DNA from 4 places in the Rhizobium pantanalense genome. Region 3 is predicted to be linked to each of the others. Evidence: predicted binding sites of a transcription regulator. Region 3 holds the regulator's gene; each other region holds the start of a gene.
The links. Region 3 encodes LexA, which represses DNA repair genes until DNA is damaged. Its sites were predicted from a motif close to TGTTCNNNNTGTGTTCNG; they were not measured.

Region 1: a site for LexA is predicted at 2,466-2,483, ahead of PH558_RS12230 (helicase-related protein). Genes of this name have one in related genera too.
Region 2: a site for LexA is predicted at 2,036-2,053, ahead of PH558_RS10955 (YifB family Mg chelatase-like AAA ATPase). Genes of this name have one in related genera too.
Region 4: a site for LexA is predicted at 2,218-2,235, ahead of PH558_RS09500 (ATP-dependent helicase). Genes of this name have one in related genera too.

The regions. Positions count from the first base shown of each region.
Region 1 is NZ_JAQJCH010000004.1:106,741-111,290, forward strand. Features, by position in the region: gene PH558_RS12230 (helicase-related protein) at 1-2,224, opposite strand, end outside; gene PH558_RS12235 (DUF3309 family protein) at 3,494-3,649, shown strand; gene PH558_RS12240 (YMGG-like glycine zipper-containing protein) at 3,696-3,950, shown strand; gene PH558_RS12245 (hypothetical protein) at 4,099-4,272, shown strand; gene phbB (beta-ketoacyl-ACP reductase) at 4,484-4,550, opposite strand, start outside.
Region 2 is NZ_JAQJCH010000003.1:310,745-315,294, reverse strand. Features, by position in the region: gene PH558_RS10970 (endonuclease/exonuclease/phosphatase family protein) at 1-310, shown strand, start outside; gene PH558_RS10965 (cupin domain-containing protein) at 409-912, shown strand; gene gshB (glutathione synthase) at 1,003-1,950, shown strand; gene PH558_RS10955 (YifB family Mg chelatase-like AAA ATPase) at 2,144-3,676, shown strand; gene cysK (cysteine synthase A) at 3,774-4,550, opposite strand, start outside.
Region 3 is NZ_JAQJCH010000005.1:174,739-179,288, forward strand. Features, by position in the region: gene PH558_RS14955 (ComEC/Rec2 family competence protein) at 1-2,223, shown strand, start outside; gene lexA (transcriptional repressor LexA) at 2,204-2,926, opposite strand; gene PH558_RS14965 (VOC family protein) at 3,346-4,233, shown strand; gene kdsA (3-deoxy-8-phosphooctulonate synthase) at 4,230-4,550, shown strand, end outside.
Region 4 is NZ_JAQJCH010000003.1:33,732-38,281, forward strand. Features, by position in the region: gene secD (protein translocase subunit SecD) at 1-1,110, shown strand, start outside; gene PH558_RS09495 (SMP-30/gluconolactonase/LRE family protein) at 1,161-2,036, opposite strand; gene PH558_RS09500 (ATP-dependent helicase) at 2,308-4,374, shown strand.

The DNA.
Region 1 (4,550 bases), on a different contig from region 3:
GGAAGCCGGCGAGCTTATAGAACATGCGCTCATAGCCTGGATCGGTGACGACCGAGGTGCGGCCGGCAGCGAGAACAGGAATCAGATCGCCATAGCCCGGCTTGTCCAGGCCATCGTTCTTCAGCGCCCAAAGCAGGGTGATGAGTTCGGCCGGAGCCGGCTTCAGCAATGCGGGCACGAAAATATGGTAGGCGCCAAAACGAACGCCATAGCGGCGCATGGAGGCGCGTCCATCCTGATCCAGCGACTTCACTTCCTCAGTGACATCCCGGCGGAACAGAACGCCGAGATTTTCCACCAGCTGGAAGGCCAGTCCCTTGGCAAGACCCTGCAGATCCTCAGCACGCTGCAAATCGTCGAGCGGCTTCAGGATCGTGCTGATGTGGTGATTCACGAAGCGCTCGATACGCGCGGCGACATGATCGCGCGCATTGCCCGTCAGCTGCTCGTCAGCGAGCAGGATGACGCGCGGACGCATAACATGATCGCTGCCCGACAGACGCGCCACGGGATCGCCGAGCCAGCGCACGAGGCCATCGGCGCTGATCGCGAGATCGCCATTGCCGGCGGCATGCAGGCGTGCAGCACGTGCCTCGAATTCCAGCGCCAGCGCCTTCTGCGAGGCCGTCTGGACGGCCTTGGCATCCGGGCCTTCGGTCCCTGCGATAGGCGTGAACCGGAATCCGGTCAACTGTCCCACATGATGTCCCTCGACGAAGACATCTCCATTCACACTGATTTCAGCTTCCAGCATCGCATTCTCTCTCAGGCGCTTCATGAGCACAGATGTCCTGCGATCAACAAAGCGTTTCGTCAACCTCTCATGTAACGCGTCGGACAATCGATCTTCGATTTCCCGCGTCTTTTCTTGCCAGTGTGTCGGATCGGCAAGCCAGCCGGGCCGGTTCGACACATAGGTCCAAGTCCTTATCTGCGCAATTCGCGCCGAAAGCGTGTCGATCTCGCCATCCGTCCGATCGGCGCGGTGCACCTGTTCGGCCAGGAAATCCTCTTTCACCGTGCCATAGCGCACGAGATCGGAAAAGAGGGCGGCAATGAGATCGGCGTGCTGGGCAGGCGTGATGCGCCGATAGTCGGGAAGCGCACAGGCCTCCCATAATTTCTCAACCCGAGCCGGGTTGCTGGCAAGATCGACTATCTCCAGATCGCGTGACAGATATTCCAACGCCTGCTGGTCTACCGCAGGCAGCGCCCGCGTCAAGCCCTGCACGCGAGGCGCGTCTTCCAAACTTGCACGCAACGCCGCGATCGAAGCGAAATCCAGATCCTTGCTGCGCCATTGCAGCACCTTGACCATGTCGAATTCGTGTCCCTCGATCCGGCGAACCAGCTCGTCGTCGAAGGGATCGACCTGTCCCGTCACGCCGAAAGTGCCATCCTTGAGATGACGGCCGGCGCGACCGGCGATCTGGCCGAGCTCGCCCGGATTAAGGTTGCGGAACTGATAGCCGTCGAATTTGCGGTCCTGGGCGAAGGCGACATGATCGACATCGAGGTTAAGACCCATGCCGATCGCATCGGTGGCAACCAGATATTCGACATCGCCGGCCTGATAGAGCGCCACCTGCGCGTTGCGGGTACGCGGGCTGAGCGCGCCAAGCACGACGGCCGCGCCACCACGCTGGCGGCGGATAAGCTCCGCGATTGCATAAACCTCGTCGGCGGAAAAGGCGACGATAGCGGTGCGCTGCGGCAGCCGCGTGATCTTCTTTTGCCCGGCGTAGAAGAGATGCGACAGCCTGGGCCGCTCTAGCACCGTGATCCCAGGCAGAAGTTGCTCGAGAATGGGCCGCATCGTGCCAGCGCCGAGCAGCAGGGTTTCGTCCCGGCCGCGCAGATGCAGAATACGATCGGTGAAGATGTGCCCGCGCTCCAGATCGCCGGCAAGCTGCACCTCGTCGATGGCGACGAAGGAGGCTCGCGTCTCGCGCGGCATGGCCTCGACGGTGCAGACGGAATAGCGCGCATTGGGCGGCGATATCTTTTCCTCGCCGGTCACGAGCGCGACATTGTGTGCCCCGACCTTTTCGACGACGCGCGTATAGACCTCGCGGGCAAGCAGCCGCAACGGCAGGCCGATCACGCCGCTGCCGTGTGCCACCATGCGCTCGATGGCATAATGGGTTTTGCCGGTATTGGTCGGTCCGAGCACCGCGGTTACGCCGCGTCCGCTCAGGATCATGGGCTGCGAAGTCTGAGTCATAGGTCCGTGCATGGGCGAGAAACTACCGTCTTCCGATCAGCATGTTCCTCCTGGAGGAAACGAACAGATGACGACCATATGTGACAAAGGCAAGACCCGAATGAAAAAACAGATACGACAACAACCGATTTCATATTTGATCGCCTCAACCATAAGATACATTTCGACTGCATCCCATGCGAGTCCCGGCGATTCCGGAACAGCTTGAGAACGAATCGGAGACGAATCGCTGACTCCGCTGCGTTCCTTATTTGTTCACGACTACATATGGATTTCAATGAAAAGATTCACACCAAATGCTGAATCTTGTTTGCACAGCTTTTCCAAGGCAAAAGGAGTCGAGCGGCGAATGCTCAGCCAGCGAAATTTCGAAACGGATTGTGGTTAATGATCTGTAAATAATGAAGTTTCGCGTGAATCAAGTGATGGCGCTAACATCCGGACCAAAGCCGGAACGAATCGGAGACGAATCGCAGATTCCAAGCGATTCCGTTTCTGTTCTCCACAATATCTAGCGTTTCCCCGGCAGGGACATACCGGACTCTGAATGGTTGAGACCAAGATTCCGGTCGAATCTGCGATTGTGACTAACCTTTTAACGAGCGCAGCTATAATGAATCAGCAAATACACGCAAAAGCTGCAGTCCTTAACACATCGATCAAAGCCGGAACGAATCGGTGACGAATCGCGGATAGGGGCAGGTATCGCATTTGTTCACGGCTAGATATTGTATTTCGTCGGAACAGCATCGCGAAATAGCACTGCCATGAGTGGACGAGCCTCCCGCAAACCTGCCGCAAATTAACCAATCGGCCGACGAAAGCACCATCCATGCGGTCCACCTGGATTCCGCTTCGCCCTTCCCGCACCGTTGACGGTTCACCTGGAGGAGCCTCGCGGTTAACCCAAGTTCAAATAGAGAACGAATCGCCGACGAATCACGGACATCGGGCCTTTCTCGTTTCGTTCACCACAAGCCATTGTATTTTAAGCATATTTTAACCATACAAACAGATCTCCCATCCCTCCCGCAATCGCCATAAGACGTTGCCGCACGGACGTTTCCGTAGGAGTTCACGCCACTGCCTACTCGCATTTTTATTTCTTAGCCGGAACAATTATCGCGCACGCAAGTTTACATGAGCAGAATTGAGGAACTCAGCCTGTTCCCTGGAAACAGATTTGAGCTGGAGCGCTGGAAGGATAACGCCGGATCGGAAAGCGATATTGGCGTTATATTCAAGCGATGGACATCGAGGAGACACATCATGCTTGGTACGGTATTGCTTGTGATACTGATTCTGCTGCTGATCGGCGCACTACCCAGCTGGGGTTACAGCCGGGCATGGGGGTATGGTCCATCGGGTGGTCTCGGGCTTGTTCTCGTCATTGTCCTCATTCTGTTATTGATGGGACGGATCTGATCCGCAGGTTATCGTTCAAACCTCGCAACACTAGGGAGCTAACACCATGAAGAAGATCATCGTCGCAATCGCCCTCCTCGGCGCATTGGCGTCGTGCACGGCAACTGAAAAAGGCACGGCCATCGGCGCCGGTACCGGCGCGCTGATCGGCGGCGTAGCCACGCATAGCTGGGGTGGCGCCGCTGTCGGCGCAGTCGCTGGCGGCGTGGTCGGCAACCTCATCGGACGCTCGGAAGATCGTCGCGGATATTGCATCTACCGCGACCGGTATGGTCACCGTTACGAAGCTCGCTGCCGCTAAAGCCGGTGTCGCCTGACCGATCGTCCTTGACGGCCGGTCAGGACCCGCTGTGGAACAAACTCACGGAACAACCGTTCCCGCACGAAAATCGTCTTCCCGCGCCATCAACCGCGGGAAGGTGGCAGTGTTTTGAGAAAGGAACGGCACCATGGCCGCAATCATCGCAAGCATTGCAGCACTCGTGCTCATCGGCACGACTTTCTACGCCCTCGCCAGCGCGGCAAGAGCACGCGGCAAGGAAAAGCAGCAGGTTGCATTTGAAGCCGTGGTTCTGGAATTCAAGCCACGGCAGCGACAGCAGGCAAATTCAAACCGGGGATGATTGCACGCCCGTACTTGGGAACTCTTAATCCGCCCCTGGAGCCGGATAATTTTAGGTCGAGTCGTCCGAAAGCTGCCTGACACTTTTCGGCATCCCGCTCGAAATGGCCTGAAGCGGCTCAGCCTCCCGCAAGAGCTCTGAACCGCTCCATCTCATTGCCTTTACGCAGCTTCGGGGGGGGAAACCCGCCCTGCGCTTCTTCTGGAATCACTTATACGAAGAGCTGGCCGCCGTTGGCAGATATGGTCGATCCTGTGATGAAACCGGCATCGTCGCTG
Region 2 (4,550 bases), on a different contig from region 3:
GGGCCTGCCGATCCTGATCGGCGGCGATCTCAACACCGGCAATCACACCGGCGGCGATTATACGACCGATACGCTCTTCGCCATGGCCGAAGGCCGAGGCTTCGAGTGCCATGGCGGACCGCTCGATCAGACGAGCACGCGCCCGAGCCTGATCACGCGTTTCCCTGATCGCGCCATGAAGCTCGACTGGTTCATCACCCGCGGCTTGAAGATCGGCGAAAGCCATCTTGTTTCCTCCCTCAACGGAGAAGGCAAGCCGCTCTCCGACCACGACATGGTCGTCTGCACAATCGAAGGTTTCTCCGCCTGATCGCTGCAATCGTTAAAATGCGCTCGGTTTCATGAACTTTGCCCTTACCCGTTCCATGCGATGAGATCACAGACGCACATGGAATTTTGGGGGATTGCATGGTCTTGAAACTGATGTTGGCGAGCATGGCGGCCTTTGCCACCCGTGCCGCGCCGATCGTCCTCGCGATGCCACAGTCGAAGAGCTTTGTGGCAGGCGCCAGCAACGAAATGGAAATGAAGCCGTCGCCGATCGAACCCTCCTGGGTTTTGTCCGGTAATCCGGTTGCCCGCATCGCCGAGCACTCGCGCGGGCAGGACGATGCCGCAATGACGGCGCTGTGGGATTGCACCGCTGGCGAGTTCCGCTGGTATTTCGGCTGGGACGAAACGGTGATGATCCTCGAAGGCGAGGTGCATATCACCACGGAAGACGGCGTCGAGCGGACGCTCAGCGCCGGCGATGTCGCTTATTTTGCCGGCGGCACTTGGGCGACATGGCGCATCGATCGCTATCTGCGCAAGGTTGCCTTTCTGCGCAAGCCGTTCCCGAAGCCTCTGACCATGGCTTATCGCCTGCGCAACTTCGTCCGTCAGGGCGGCGCACAAGGCCTTGCTGCCTAAGCGGGCCACTTGAAAGAAGCCATTGAATAGCCGTTGCGTTTGCATGCGGGCCGACCTACATCTGTCCGCAAATTCGAGCGAGGGTTGACTATGGCTGGTATCAAGAATGTTGCGGTCCAGATGGACCATGTGAAAAGCATCAACATTGCGGGTGACTCCACCTTCGCCATGAGCCTCGAGGCGCAGAACCGGGGCTACAAGCTCTTCCACTATACGCCGGAGCGGCTGAGCATGCGCGACGGCAAGATCTATGCCTCCGTCGAGCCGATGATCCTGCGCGATGTCAAGGGCGATCACTTCGAGCTCGGCGAACCCGAGCGCGTCGATCTCTCCACCATGGACGTGGTGCTGCTGCGCCAGGACCCGCCCTTCGACATGGCCTATATCACCTCGACGCATCTGCTCGAGCGCATCCACCCGAAGACGCTCGTCGTCAACGATCCGGCCTGGGTGCGCAATTCGCCGGAAAAGATCTTCGTCACCGAATTCGCCGATCTCATGCCGAAGACACTGATCACCCGCGATCCGGCTGAAATCCGTCGTTTCCGCGATGAGATGGGCGACATCATCCTGAAGCCGCTTTACGGCAATGGCGGCGCCGGCGTCTTCCACTCGACGCGTGACGACCGCAATCTCTCGTCTCTCCTCGAAATGTTCGGTCAGCTCTTCCGCGAACCCTTCATCGCCCAGCAATATCTGCCCGACGTGCGCAAGGGCGACAAGCGCATCATCCTCGTCGATGGCGAGGCTGTCGGCGCGATCAACCGCGTGCCGGCCGAGCATGACGCCCGCTCCAACATGCATGTCGGCGGTCGCGCCGAAGCGACCGAGCTGACGGCGCGCGAGAAGGAAATCTGCGAGCGCATTGGACCGGCCCTGAAGGAGCGCGGCTTCCTGCTCGTCGGCATCGACGTCATCGGCGACTATATGACCGAGATCAACGTGACGTCGCCGACCGGCATCCGGGAAGTCAAGCGCTTCGGCGGCGCCGATATCGCCAGCCTGCTCTGGGATGCGATCGAAGCCAAGCGAGCCTGATCGGCAGTTCCCGCCACGCTTTCAGTTGAATGATCTATTCACCCCCAACATATCGATGATTTCGACATGTTGGGGGTGAATTTTTTGTTCGTTTATTGTTCTTGTTTCATTCCTTGTCTTGTGTCAGATTGCAACCCGAAGTTTGCTGATCGGGGCACGTACGGCAAACGGCTTCGGTGACAGGGGATAGGGTATGGTGGCGCGCGTCAGTACGGTGGCGTTTCAGGGCATTGAGGGCGTACCCGTCGAAGTGCAGGTGATGATCGCGCCGGGCAAGGTGCTGATGCATATCGTCGGTCTGCCGGACAAGGCGGTGGCCGAGAGCCGGGAACGGGTTCAGGCGGCGCTGCACGCCTCCGGCCTTGCTTTGCCGCCGAAGAAGGTCACCGTCAATCTCGCGCCGGCGGACCTGCCCAAGGAGGGCAGCCACTTCGATCTTGCGATCGCGCTCGGCCTGATGGCGGCGCTCGGCGCGATCCCCGCCGATGCCCTGTCGTCCTACACCGTCATCGGCGAACTCAATCTCGACGGTACGATCGCGCCCGTTGCCGGTGCGCTTCCCGCCGCGATCGCCGCCAATGCCATGGGCAAGGGGCTGATCTGCCCGGCCGAAAGCGGACCGGAAGCGGCCTGGGCCGGCAAGGAGATCGATATTCTGGCGCCGCGCAGCCTGATCGCGCTCGCCAACCACTTTCGCGGCACGCAGGTCCTGTCGCGGCCGGAGCCATCCGTTCGCGCCGGTGCCGCCAATCTGCCTGACCTCGCCGATATCAAGGGCCAGGAAAGCGCCAAGCGCGCCCTGGAAGTGGCGGCCGCCGGCGGCCATAATCTGCTTTTCGTCGGGCCTCCCGGCTCCGGCAAGTCGATGCTCGCCTCGCGCCTGCCGTCGATCCTGCCGCCCTTGTCGACGAATGAACTGCTGGAAGTGTCGATGATCCATTCGATCGCCGGTCAGCTTTCCGGCGGCAAGCTCTCGGACCGGCGGCCTTATCGCGCGCCGCATCATTCCGCCACTATGGCGGCGCTCGTCGGTGGCGGCTTTCGCGCTCGGCCAGGCGAAGTGTCGCTCGCCCACCACGGCATTCTGTTCCTTGACGAACTACCGGAGTTTTCCCCGCAGGCGCTCGATGCGCTGCGCCAACCGCTGGAAACCGGCGAATGCATCATCGCCAGAGCGAACCACCGTGTCTCCTATCCGGCCGGCATCCAGCTCGTGGCGGCGATGAACCCCTGCCGCTGCGGCATGGCCGGAGAGCCGGGTCACACCTGCGCCCGCGGGCCGCGCTGCGCTTCCGATTATCAGGGCCGTATTTCCGGACCGTTGCTCGATCGTATCGATATCCGCATCGACGTGCCGGCGGTCTCCGCCGCCGACCTGATCCGGCCGACAGCCTCGGAAAGCAGTGCCGATGTCGCGCTCCGCGTCGCCCGTGCCCGCGAACGGCAGCGGGAGCGCTTCGAACGAGCCGGCATGAAGGATGTCAGCACCAACGCCCGCTGCTCGACCGCGATGATCGAAACCATCGCCGAACCGGATGCCGCCGGCCTGCAATTGCTGCGCGACGCGGCCGAGAAGATGAAATTCTCCGCCCGCGGCTATCATCGCATTCTCAAGGTCGCACGAACACTTGCCGATCTCGACGACAAATCGACCGTCGGACGCATCCACCTTGCCGAAGCCATCTCCTATCGCATCGCCGGAGAGCGGCTGACCGCGCACGCCTGACAATTCGAGACTCTGCTGCACCCGATCGTCTCCAGCCTGCCTAAATGAAAAAAGGGGCGCCGCAGCACCCCTTTCCCAATTAGTTGCTGCCGTTGGTTCAGCCTCCAAGACCCTCGAATAGCGCCGTCGAAAGGTAGCGCTCGGCGAAGGACGGTATGACAACGACGATGGTCTTGCCTTCGTTTTCGGGACGCTGGCCGATCTTGATAGCCGCCGTGAGCGCCGCGCCGGAGGAAATACCGACCGGCACGCCTTCGAGCTTGGCGACGAGCCGGGCTTGCTGAAACGCCTCGTCATTGCTGACGGTGACTACCTCGTCATAGACATGCGTATCGAGAACCTTCGGCGCGAAGCCGGCGCCGATGCCCTGAATCTTGTGGGGGCCGGGATTGCCGCCGGACAGAACCGGCGAATCCGCCGGCTCGACGGCGATGACCTTGATGTCGGGCTTGCGGGCCTTCAGCACCTGGCCGACACCGGTGATCGTACCGCCGGTGCCGATACCGGAAACGAAGATATCGACCTTGCCTTCGGTGTCGTTCCAGATTTCCTCGGCCGTCGTTTTGCGATGAATTTCGGGATTGGCGGGATTTTCGAACTGCTGCGGAATGATCGCATCCGGCAGCGAGGCGGCCAGCTCTTCCGCCTTGGCGATCGCGCCCTTCATGCCCTTCGGCCCCTCGGTCAGCACCAGCTCGGCGCCGAGCAGCGCCAGCATCTTGCGGCGCTCGATCGACATGGTCTCTGGCATGGTGAGGATAAGGCGATAACCCTTGGCGGCGGCCGCAAAGGCGAGCGCAATGCCCGTGTTGCCCGAGGTTGGCTCGATCAGCACGGACCGGCCGGGAGCGATCTTGCCCTGGGCTTCCAGGCT
Region 3 (4,550 bases):
GGTGCGATTACCTGGTTCGAGGCGCAATCCGATCCGCCCCCGCAGGCGGTTTTCGCAGGTCTCGTTCTGTTCGCCTTGGGCTTTTTTCTAAAGCGCGATGCGGGCAAGCTGCTTCACCATACTCTTTTCGCCAGTATGCTCATCTGCCTGGGCATGGCGCTGGCGCAATGGGAAAGCTGGCGGGTTTCCACCGTGATGCTCGACTCGGCCGTGACGACGACCGTGACTGGGCAGATCGAACGGCGGGAATCCTACGACAACGGACGCTGGCGCTATGTCGTCCGCGTCGAGGCAACGGAAAAGCCTTCTATTCGCCGCGTGCCGCAACGGGCTACGATTTTCGTGCGCAAGCAGGCGGAGCCGTTCGATTTGGGTGATCGGATCCAGGGCAGGGCGCGCCTGACGCCTCCGGCGGGACCGGCATTGACCGGCCTTAACGATTTTGCCTTCAGCTCATATTTCAACGGCATCGGCGCGAACGGCTTTGCCTACGGAACGCCGGAATTATTATCTCCATCCAGTGATAATTCTGCTGGCTCGTTATTGGACGCCGCTGATATCTGGCTCGCGGGCCTGCGCAACAGCATAGGTGACAGGATCAGGCAAACTCTGCCTGGAGATAGCGGCGCCTTTGCAGCAGCACTTGTCACCGATGAGAGACGTGCGATCTCGAAGGATACGACCGAGGCCCTAAGAATTGCTGGCCTGACCCACATCATTGCAATTTCCGGCCTGAACATGGCGTTGTCGGCCGGCATTTTCTACATCGGCCTACGCTACTTGTTCAGCCTGTTTCCCGGTGTCGCGCAGGCTTGGCCGACCAAGAAGTTCGCAGCTCTCGGCGCGCTTCTCACTGTAACGGCCTATTATCTCATCTCCGGCTTCGGCGTATCCGCCGAGCGTGCCTTCATCATGATGGCGATCATGCTCGTGGCCGTGCTTTTCGATCGGCCATCGATCAGCCTGCGCAACGTCGCACTTTCGGCCATTATCATTCTTGTACTGTCGCCGTCGCAAGTGCTCGGCCCGAGTTTCCAGATGTCCTATGCGGCGACGCTGGCGCTGGTGTCGGGATATTCGCTGTGGAAGCGGCGGCGGCATCGCGAAAACATTTTGCCGCGCGTCCGTCTATTAAGTCCGCTATTGTTCGTCATGCGCTTCTTCGCAGGCGTGACGTCGACCTCGTTCATCGGCGGCGCGTCGACAGCCATCTTCTCGATCGAGCATTTTCACCGGTTGGCGACATACGGACTCGCCGCCAATCTCGCGGCTATGCCCATCGTCTCCTTTGTCGTCATGCCATTCGGCATGGCGGCGATGCTGCTCATGCCGCTCGGTCTCGACGGACCTTTCTGGAAAGTCACCGGAGAGGGACTGGAGCTCGTCATCGTGATCGCGAGAACCGTAGCTGGTTGGGGAGGCGACATTACCTTCGGCCGCCAGCCGGCCTGGCTGATGCCGACATTCATTATCGGCTTCCTGATCATGAGCATATTGCGGACCCGGCTTCGCCATCTGGGCCTGCTATTATCACTCTTGTCCATAGGCTTGGCGGCATTCGGATCCGGCATACCGAAACCCGACCTGATGATCTCCGAAGATGGCGTCCTGGTCGCCTTGCGCCAGGACGATATACTCGCGACCAATCGCGAGAGACCGCAGGCCTTCATTTTCGAACAATGGCAAAAGGCATTGGTTGCGGCGGAACATCAGCCTCCGACCATGCTCCCTGCCGACAACCGACTTCCACAAATCGGCAAGGCAGATCGCCATAAGCGATTGAACAGTGAAGAACAGAAGGCTGTCCGCACGGCAATGGAGGAGGCCCTGGACCGCACCATGCAGGGCAGTTTCGCCTGCCAGAAAGGAGCATGGTGCGCAGCCATCCTCGAAAACGGCGCGATATTGGTCACCATCGAGAACGCAGCCTATCTACCCTCTGCCTGCGATATGGCGAATATCGTCGTAACGCCAATCCGATTGCGGTTGAACTACTGCCGTTCCGGAGCAATGCTCATAACGGGTGCGACATTGCGTAAAACCGGCTCCATCGAAATGATACTTACCGCAGACAAGCCCATTATCTCAGCCGCATTCGAGAACCCGCAACGTCCATGGACCAGGCATCGAATTTATAATTGGCGCACAGGCACATTCGACGCGCCAATTGCGCCAGCGTCACCCGTCGTCGACAATTCACCGGTCAGTGATAGCGACGAATAAGGCCCACGAGCTTGCCCTGAACTTTGACCCGGTCCGGCCCAAAGATGCGGGTTTCATAGGCCGGGTTTGCGGCTTCGAGCGCGATGGAGGCACCCTTGCGGCGGAAGCGCTTCAGTGTCGCTTCTTCATCGTCGACGAGTGCAACGACGATATCGCCGGGATTGGCCGTCGTCGAATTGCGGATAATGACCGTATCGCCGTCGAAAATTCCGGCGTCGATCATCGAATCCCCTCGAACTTCAAGCGCATAATGTTCGCCCGAGCCGAGCATGTCGGCGGGAACGGTGATGTCGTGCGTATTGTTCTGGATGGCCGAGATCGGAACGCCAGCAGCGATGCGGCCCATCACCGGCACCGACGCCGAGCTATTGTGATCGTCATTTGCCACCTTCGACGGAGCGGGCGGGGCAACGGACTGCGGCTTGCCGAGGCTGCCCTCGATGACGCTCGGTGAAAAGCCTCGGCGCTGCTGCAGGCTCGGATTATAGGCGTCGGGAAGCTTGATGACTTCGAGCGCTCTGGCCCGGTTCGGCAGCCGGCGGATGAAGCCTCGCTCCTCCAGCGCCGTGATCAGGCGATGAATACCGGATTTCGATGCCAGATCCAATGCATCCTTCATCTCGTCGAAAGATGGCGGAACACCGGATTCCTTCATGCGTTCGTGAATGAACAGAAGCAGTTCCTGCTGCTTGCGCGTCAACATCGTCTTGGAACCCCAGAATCAAGAAAAGCTGTGAAACAAATCCAGAACGGACACTATATGTTCCATATGTGTTCCGCAAGTGCTTAAATTTCGGTAAAGCCTTGTGAGGTCAGTTAAATAATTACCATTTGCGAATGGATCGGCTCGGAACATCGGGGCGCTGTATCTGCGTTAACCCACAGAAAAATAAGGGAAATGCCGCTCTACTCGCTTCCGCGACTTTGTCGTTCAGCCCGTGCGCCGAGCATTTGGACGAACGTGCCGCGCGACTGCATGAGCCGGCCATGGCAGAGAATCAGCAATCACGTTTGCGAGATTGCCTTCGATCCATGTCGTGTGCTCCGGGTGTTCCATGCTTCCATCTTGAATTGCGCGGGCGATGGGCGCAAATCTGCTTCCGCAAGCAAACAGGAGAAGCCATGATTTCGTCTCCGCATCCGCTGGATCATCTCGTGCTGCCGACCGTCAACATCGCTCTGGCACGCGAACGCCTCGGCAAGCTCGGTTTCACGGTGGCTCCGGATGCGTGCCACCCCTTTGGCACGCAGAATGCCTGCGTCTTCCTTGCCGATAAAACCTATCTCGAACCTCTGGGCGTCGCATCTCCGGAGCAATGCGAGAAGAGCATCGTGGATGGCAATGTTTTCGTCGCGCGCGACCAGGCTTATCGTTTCCGGGTGGGGGAGGATGGCTTCTCGGCCGTGGTATTCGGTACGGATGACGCGGTGGTGGATGATAAGCGTTTCAAAGCAGCTGCTATTTCGGCGGGTCGAATGCTGGATTTTTCGCGTCCGATGAAGATGCCGGATGGAACGGAAACCACGGCCGGCTTTCGTCTTGCTTTCGCCGCAGATCTGCGTGCGCCGGATTTTCTCGCTTTCTGCTGTCAGCGCGTCAATCCGCTGCCGGCTGACCGCGGCGTGCTCGAGCGTCACGAGAACGGCGTGACTGGTATCGCGCGGGTAGCGCTTTGCACGCCGAAGCCGGGGGCCTATCGCGGCTTCTTCGAGGAGCTTGTCGGTGGCCCGCGCATTATGGAGCATTCCTTTGGCCTGACGATCAAGGCCGCCAACGCCGATCTGGAGATTTTGACGCCGGAAGGAATGGAGGCATTCTATGATCTACCTGTTTGCACGAATGATCAGGGGCTCAGGGCGAGGGCAATCCTTTTCAAAACGCGCGATCTTTCCGTGACATCGTCGCATTTCACTGCTAACGGCGTCACCTATACGCGTAAGAACAATCGTCTATTGGCGAGGTTGGCACCCGGTCAGGGCGCGCTATTCGCCTTCGAGGAGATAATATGAGCACGAATTCCGAAGTCACCGTCGGCGAGGGTGCCTCCAAGGTTCTCTTTTCCAATACCGCGAAGCTGTCGCTGATCGCCGGTCCCTGCCAGATGGAAAGCCGCGATCATGCCTTCATGATTGCCGGCGTGCTCAAGGAGCTCTGCGGCAAGCTCGGCATCGGCCTTGTCTACAAATCTTCCTTCGACAAGGCGAACCGCACCTCGCTGTCCGGCAAGCGCGGCATCGGCCTGGAAAAGGCGCTGGAAGTCTTTGAAGACCTGAAGAAGGAATATGGCTTCCCGGTTCTGACCGATATCCACACTGAAGAGCAGTGT
Region 4 (4,550 bases), on a different contig from region 3:
CCGGTTCGCGGCTTTGCCGTGACCATGGGTCTCGGCCTCATCATCTCAATGTTCACCTCCGTCGCCTTCGTGCGTGTCGTAATGATCGCCATCACCCGTCGCCGCAAGCTGAAGGTGATCAACATCAGGCCGCTGATCCCCTTCAGCCCCTATGACAAGCACATCCAGTTCATGAAGGCCCGCTTCTTCGGCGTCACGGTCTCGGCGATCCTGTCGCTCGCCTCGGTGGTCCTGTTCATCCATCCGGGCCTTAACTACGGCGTCGATTTCCGCGGCGGCATCCAGATGTCGGTCAAGACCAAGGACGCGGCCGATCTGGCGACGTTCCGCGAGGGCCTGAATACGCTCGGCCTTGGCGAAATCGCACTGCAGTCCTTCGGCGACAACAACAGCCTCCTTGTCCGCGCCCAGCGCCAGGACGGCGGCGAAGAGGCGCAGACGGCGGCAGTGACCAAGCTCAAGGCCGAAATCGTCAAGATCGACCCGAGTGCGACCATCGAAGGCACCGATGTCATCGGTCCGAAGGTTTCAGGCGAGCTTGCCTGGGCCGGCATCCTATCGGTCGTGATCGCCAGCCTGGCGATGCTGTTCTACATCTGGTATCGCTTCGAATGGCCGTTCGCGGTTGGCGCCATCGTGACGCTGGTGCTCGACGTCACCAAGGCGATCGGCTTCTTCGCGATCACCGGCCTCGATTTCAACCTGACGGCCATCGCCGCGATCCTGACGCTTGTGGGATATTCGGTGAACGACAAAGTCGTGGTCTATGACCGCATGCGTGAAAACATGCGGCTCTACAAATCGATGCCGCTGCGCGACATCATCGACAAGTCGATCAATGAGACCCTGGCGCGAAGCCTATACACCAATGCCACCGCCTTCCTGGCGCTGGTGCCGATGGCAATCTGGGGCGGCAGCGCCGTCTCCAGCTTCGCGATCCCGATGGTGTTCGGCATTCTCGTTGCCGGCGCCTCGTCGGTCTTCATCGCGGCGCCGATCCTGCTGTTCCTCGGCGACTGGCGCCGCCGTCATGCCAAGCCGGTTGCCAATGATACGGCATCGACAGACGGCAAGTCAGGTAAGGACAACAAGCAGATTCCTGCCGCATAATAAATGAAAAGAGGACATGCCCGGCTTCCGGGGCATGTCCTCCGCCCGCCCTACGAAATCGGCGGCATATGCAAAGGCAAGCCCGGACGCGGCGCGGTAATCTTTTCCACGACACCGTTTTCCTGCTCGCTGACGAGCAGATGTTTGCCGTCGACGGTAAAGGCGATATTGGCTGGCCGTCCGCCATCCGTACGGATATGGCCGGCCATTTTTCCCTCGGCGTCCACCATGGAAATCTCACCCAGGCCGTACATGGCGCAATACAGCATGCCACTGCGATCAAAAGCGAGGCCGACCGGCCCGCGCAGCGCGTTCACGGCGGGCGATGTCATCGACTGGACAAACATTTCCTGCCTACCGCCAACGACCTGCCGATAGATTTTTCCGGTCAGTGTTTCACTATAATAGAGCAATCCATCGGCATCGAAGGCAATGCCGCTCGCAAAGAGCAGACCGGCAGCCAGGACCCGGATGACTCGTCCCTCGGCCGGATCGATCTGATAGACGCAGCCATTGTAAGCCGCCTTGAAGAAATCAGGATGGATATGGCCGCCTTCGAGAAGATTGGCAAGACGGATGCCAGAATCAGTCATGTAAAGCAGACCGTCGGGTCCGAAAGCGAGTGCATTCGGATGCAGAAAGGGACCATCCGCGCTACCCTCGATGACTTGCAGCACGCGGCCTTGCGCCGATAATCTGACAAGGGAATTCTCCGGGCCATTGGCTACCCAGAAACATCCGTCACCATCGACCGCAATCCCCATCGGCCGGCCGCCGACCCGGCAAAGTTCCTGCGGTACGCCGCTTGCGTTGAAAAGTTTCAGACAGCGACGACTGGCATCCATTTCCACCACCGCCAGGCGGCCGTCCGGCAAAGCCACGAGGCCGCTAGGCAGACGCAGCCCGGTGGCAATCGTTTCGTTCATGTTTTGAAACCTTCATTCTACGCATTACGAAGCCCCAAAAACTCAAAATGCTGCGCCGAAATGATACATAAGCACGAAGAAGGCCCTTTTCGAGCCGGGCGAGTGCAAATCCCTATAAGATTCTTGCGCCGGAGGTCACATCCCCGTGCGGGCCTGTTCATCTTGACAGGCTTTGGCGATTCGGAACATCCATAGAACGTCCTTATATTTTGCGCTTGCGATTCGCCGCATGTCGCGCTCCGCCTGCCGTCGGAGGTACTCAGGAGAGTTGATGACCGCCGCCTATCTGGAAAAGCTGAACCCGGAGCAACGGCTGGCGGTGGAACATGGCACGAGCGGTGACGGCCATATTGCCGGCCCGTTGCTCGTCATTGCCGGGGCCGGCTCCGGCAAGACGAATACACTCGCCCATCGCGTCGCGCATCTGATCGTTAGAGGTGCGGACCCGCGCCGCATCCTGTTGATGACCTTCTCGCGCCGCGCTGCCGCCGAGATGGGCCGTCGCGTCGAGCGGATCTGCCGCGAGGTGCTGGGCGCGAATGCCGGCATTAACGCCGACGCACTCGCATGGAGCGGCACGTTCCACGGCATCGGCGCACGTCTGCTCAGGGACTATGCCGAGCAGATCGGCATCGATCCGGCCTTCACGATCCACGATCGGGAAGACAGCGCCGACCTGATGAATCTTGCGCGCCATGATCTCGGCTTCTCGAAGACGGAGAACCGCTTCCCGACCAAGGCGACATGCCTCGCCATCTATTCACGCTCGGTCAATGCGGAAGCGCCGCTCGACGGCGTGCTGCGGGATTACTTCCCGTGGTGCGCCACGTGGGAGCAGCAGCTACGCGATCTTTTCGCCTCTTACGTCGAGGCGAAACAGGCGCAGAACGTGCTCGATTACGATGACCTGCTGCTCTATTGGGCGCATATGCTGCAGGAGCCGCTGATCGCTGAGGATATCGGCAGTCGCTTCGACCATGTGCTCGTCGACGAATATCAGGACACAAACCGGCTGCAGTCCTCCATTCTGCTGGCTCTCAAGCCCGATGGTCGCGGGCTGACCGTCGTCGGTGACGATGCGCAGTCGATCTATTCCTTCCGCGCCGCGACCGTGCGCAACATTCTCGATTTCCCCAAGGCTTTCACGCCCTCGGCCGATATCGTGACGCTCGACCGCAATTACCGCTCGACGCAGCCGATCCTTGCTGCCGCCAACGCCGTGATCGATCTCGCCTCGGAGCGCTTCACCAAGAACCTGCGCACCGAGCGGCAAAGCACGGAACGGCCGCGGCTGGTGACGGTGCGCGACGAGGCCGATCAGGCGCGCTACATCGCCGACCAGATACTGGAAAATCGCGAGGGCGGCGTAAGGCTGAAGCAACAGGCAGTGCTATTCCGCACCTCCAGCCATAGCGGGCCGCTGGAAGTGGAACTCACCCGGCGCAACATTCCCTTCGTCAAGTTCGGTGGGCTGAAATTCCTCGACAGCGCCCATGTCAAAGACATGCTGGCGGCGCTGCGCTTCGCCCAGAACCCGCGCGATCGCGTGGCGGGCTTCCGCCTGATGCAGCTCCTGCCCGGCGTCGGGCCTTCCACCGCGCAGCGCATACTCGACCAGATCGGCGAAGAGGCAAGCCCGATCACGGCGCTCACCGAACTCCCGCCGCCACCGCGCACGGGGGACGACTGGACCGCCTTTGTCGAGACGATGCGGGAGATCAAAAGCGGTAAGGCCGGATGGCCGGCGGAAATCGGCCTGGTTCGCCAATGGTATGAGCCTCATCTGGAGCGCGCGCATGAAGATGCCGCAACCCGCCAGGCCGATCTCGTCCAGCTCGAACAGATCGCCGCCGGTTACGGCTCGCGCGAGCGTTTCCTTACGGAGCTGACGCTCGATCCACCGGACGCCACCAGCGACCAGGCCGGTGTGCCGCTGCTCGACGAAGACTATCTGATCCTATCAACCATCCATTCCGCCAAGGGCCAGGAATGGACGAAGGTCTTCATCCTCAACGCCGTCGACGGCTGCATTCCCGCCGATCTCGCAGTCGGATCATCGGCTGAGATCGAGGAGGAACGGCGGCTGCTCTATGTCGCGATGACGCGGGCGAAGGACAATCTCGATCTCGTCATTCCGCAGCGCTTCTTCGTGCACGGCCAACATGCGCAGGGCGACAAGCATGTCTTCGCCTCGCGCACCCGCTTCATTCCCGCCACGTTGCTGCAGTTTTTTGAGGTCTGCGGCTGGCCGCAGGCGCGTGCCGAAAGCGCCGCCGCCGTCCGGGCGCGGGAGGTACGCGTCGATGTGGGCGCGCGGATGCGGGGCATGTGGCGATGAGTTGCAGCAATTGAGGTCGGCAGGTCAGGCATGTTCTTTGATGCTGCCTCCGCAAGTTCCTTCTCCCCTCGGGGAGAAGGGGTGCGCTGCAACGACCTCATTTCATATGCGATTCCCCTGCCGCGAGCGGGGAGAGGGCCGGGGGTGAGGGGCAACCCTGCGCCCGGCCAACTATC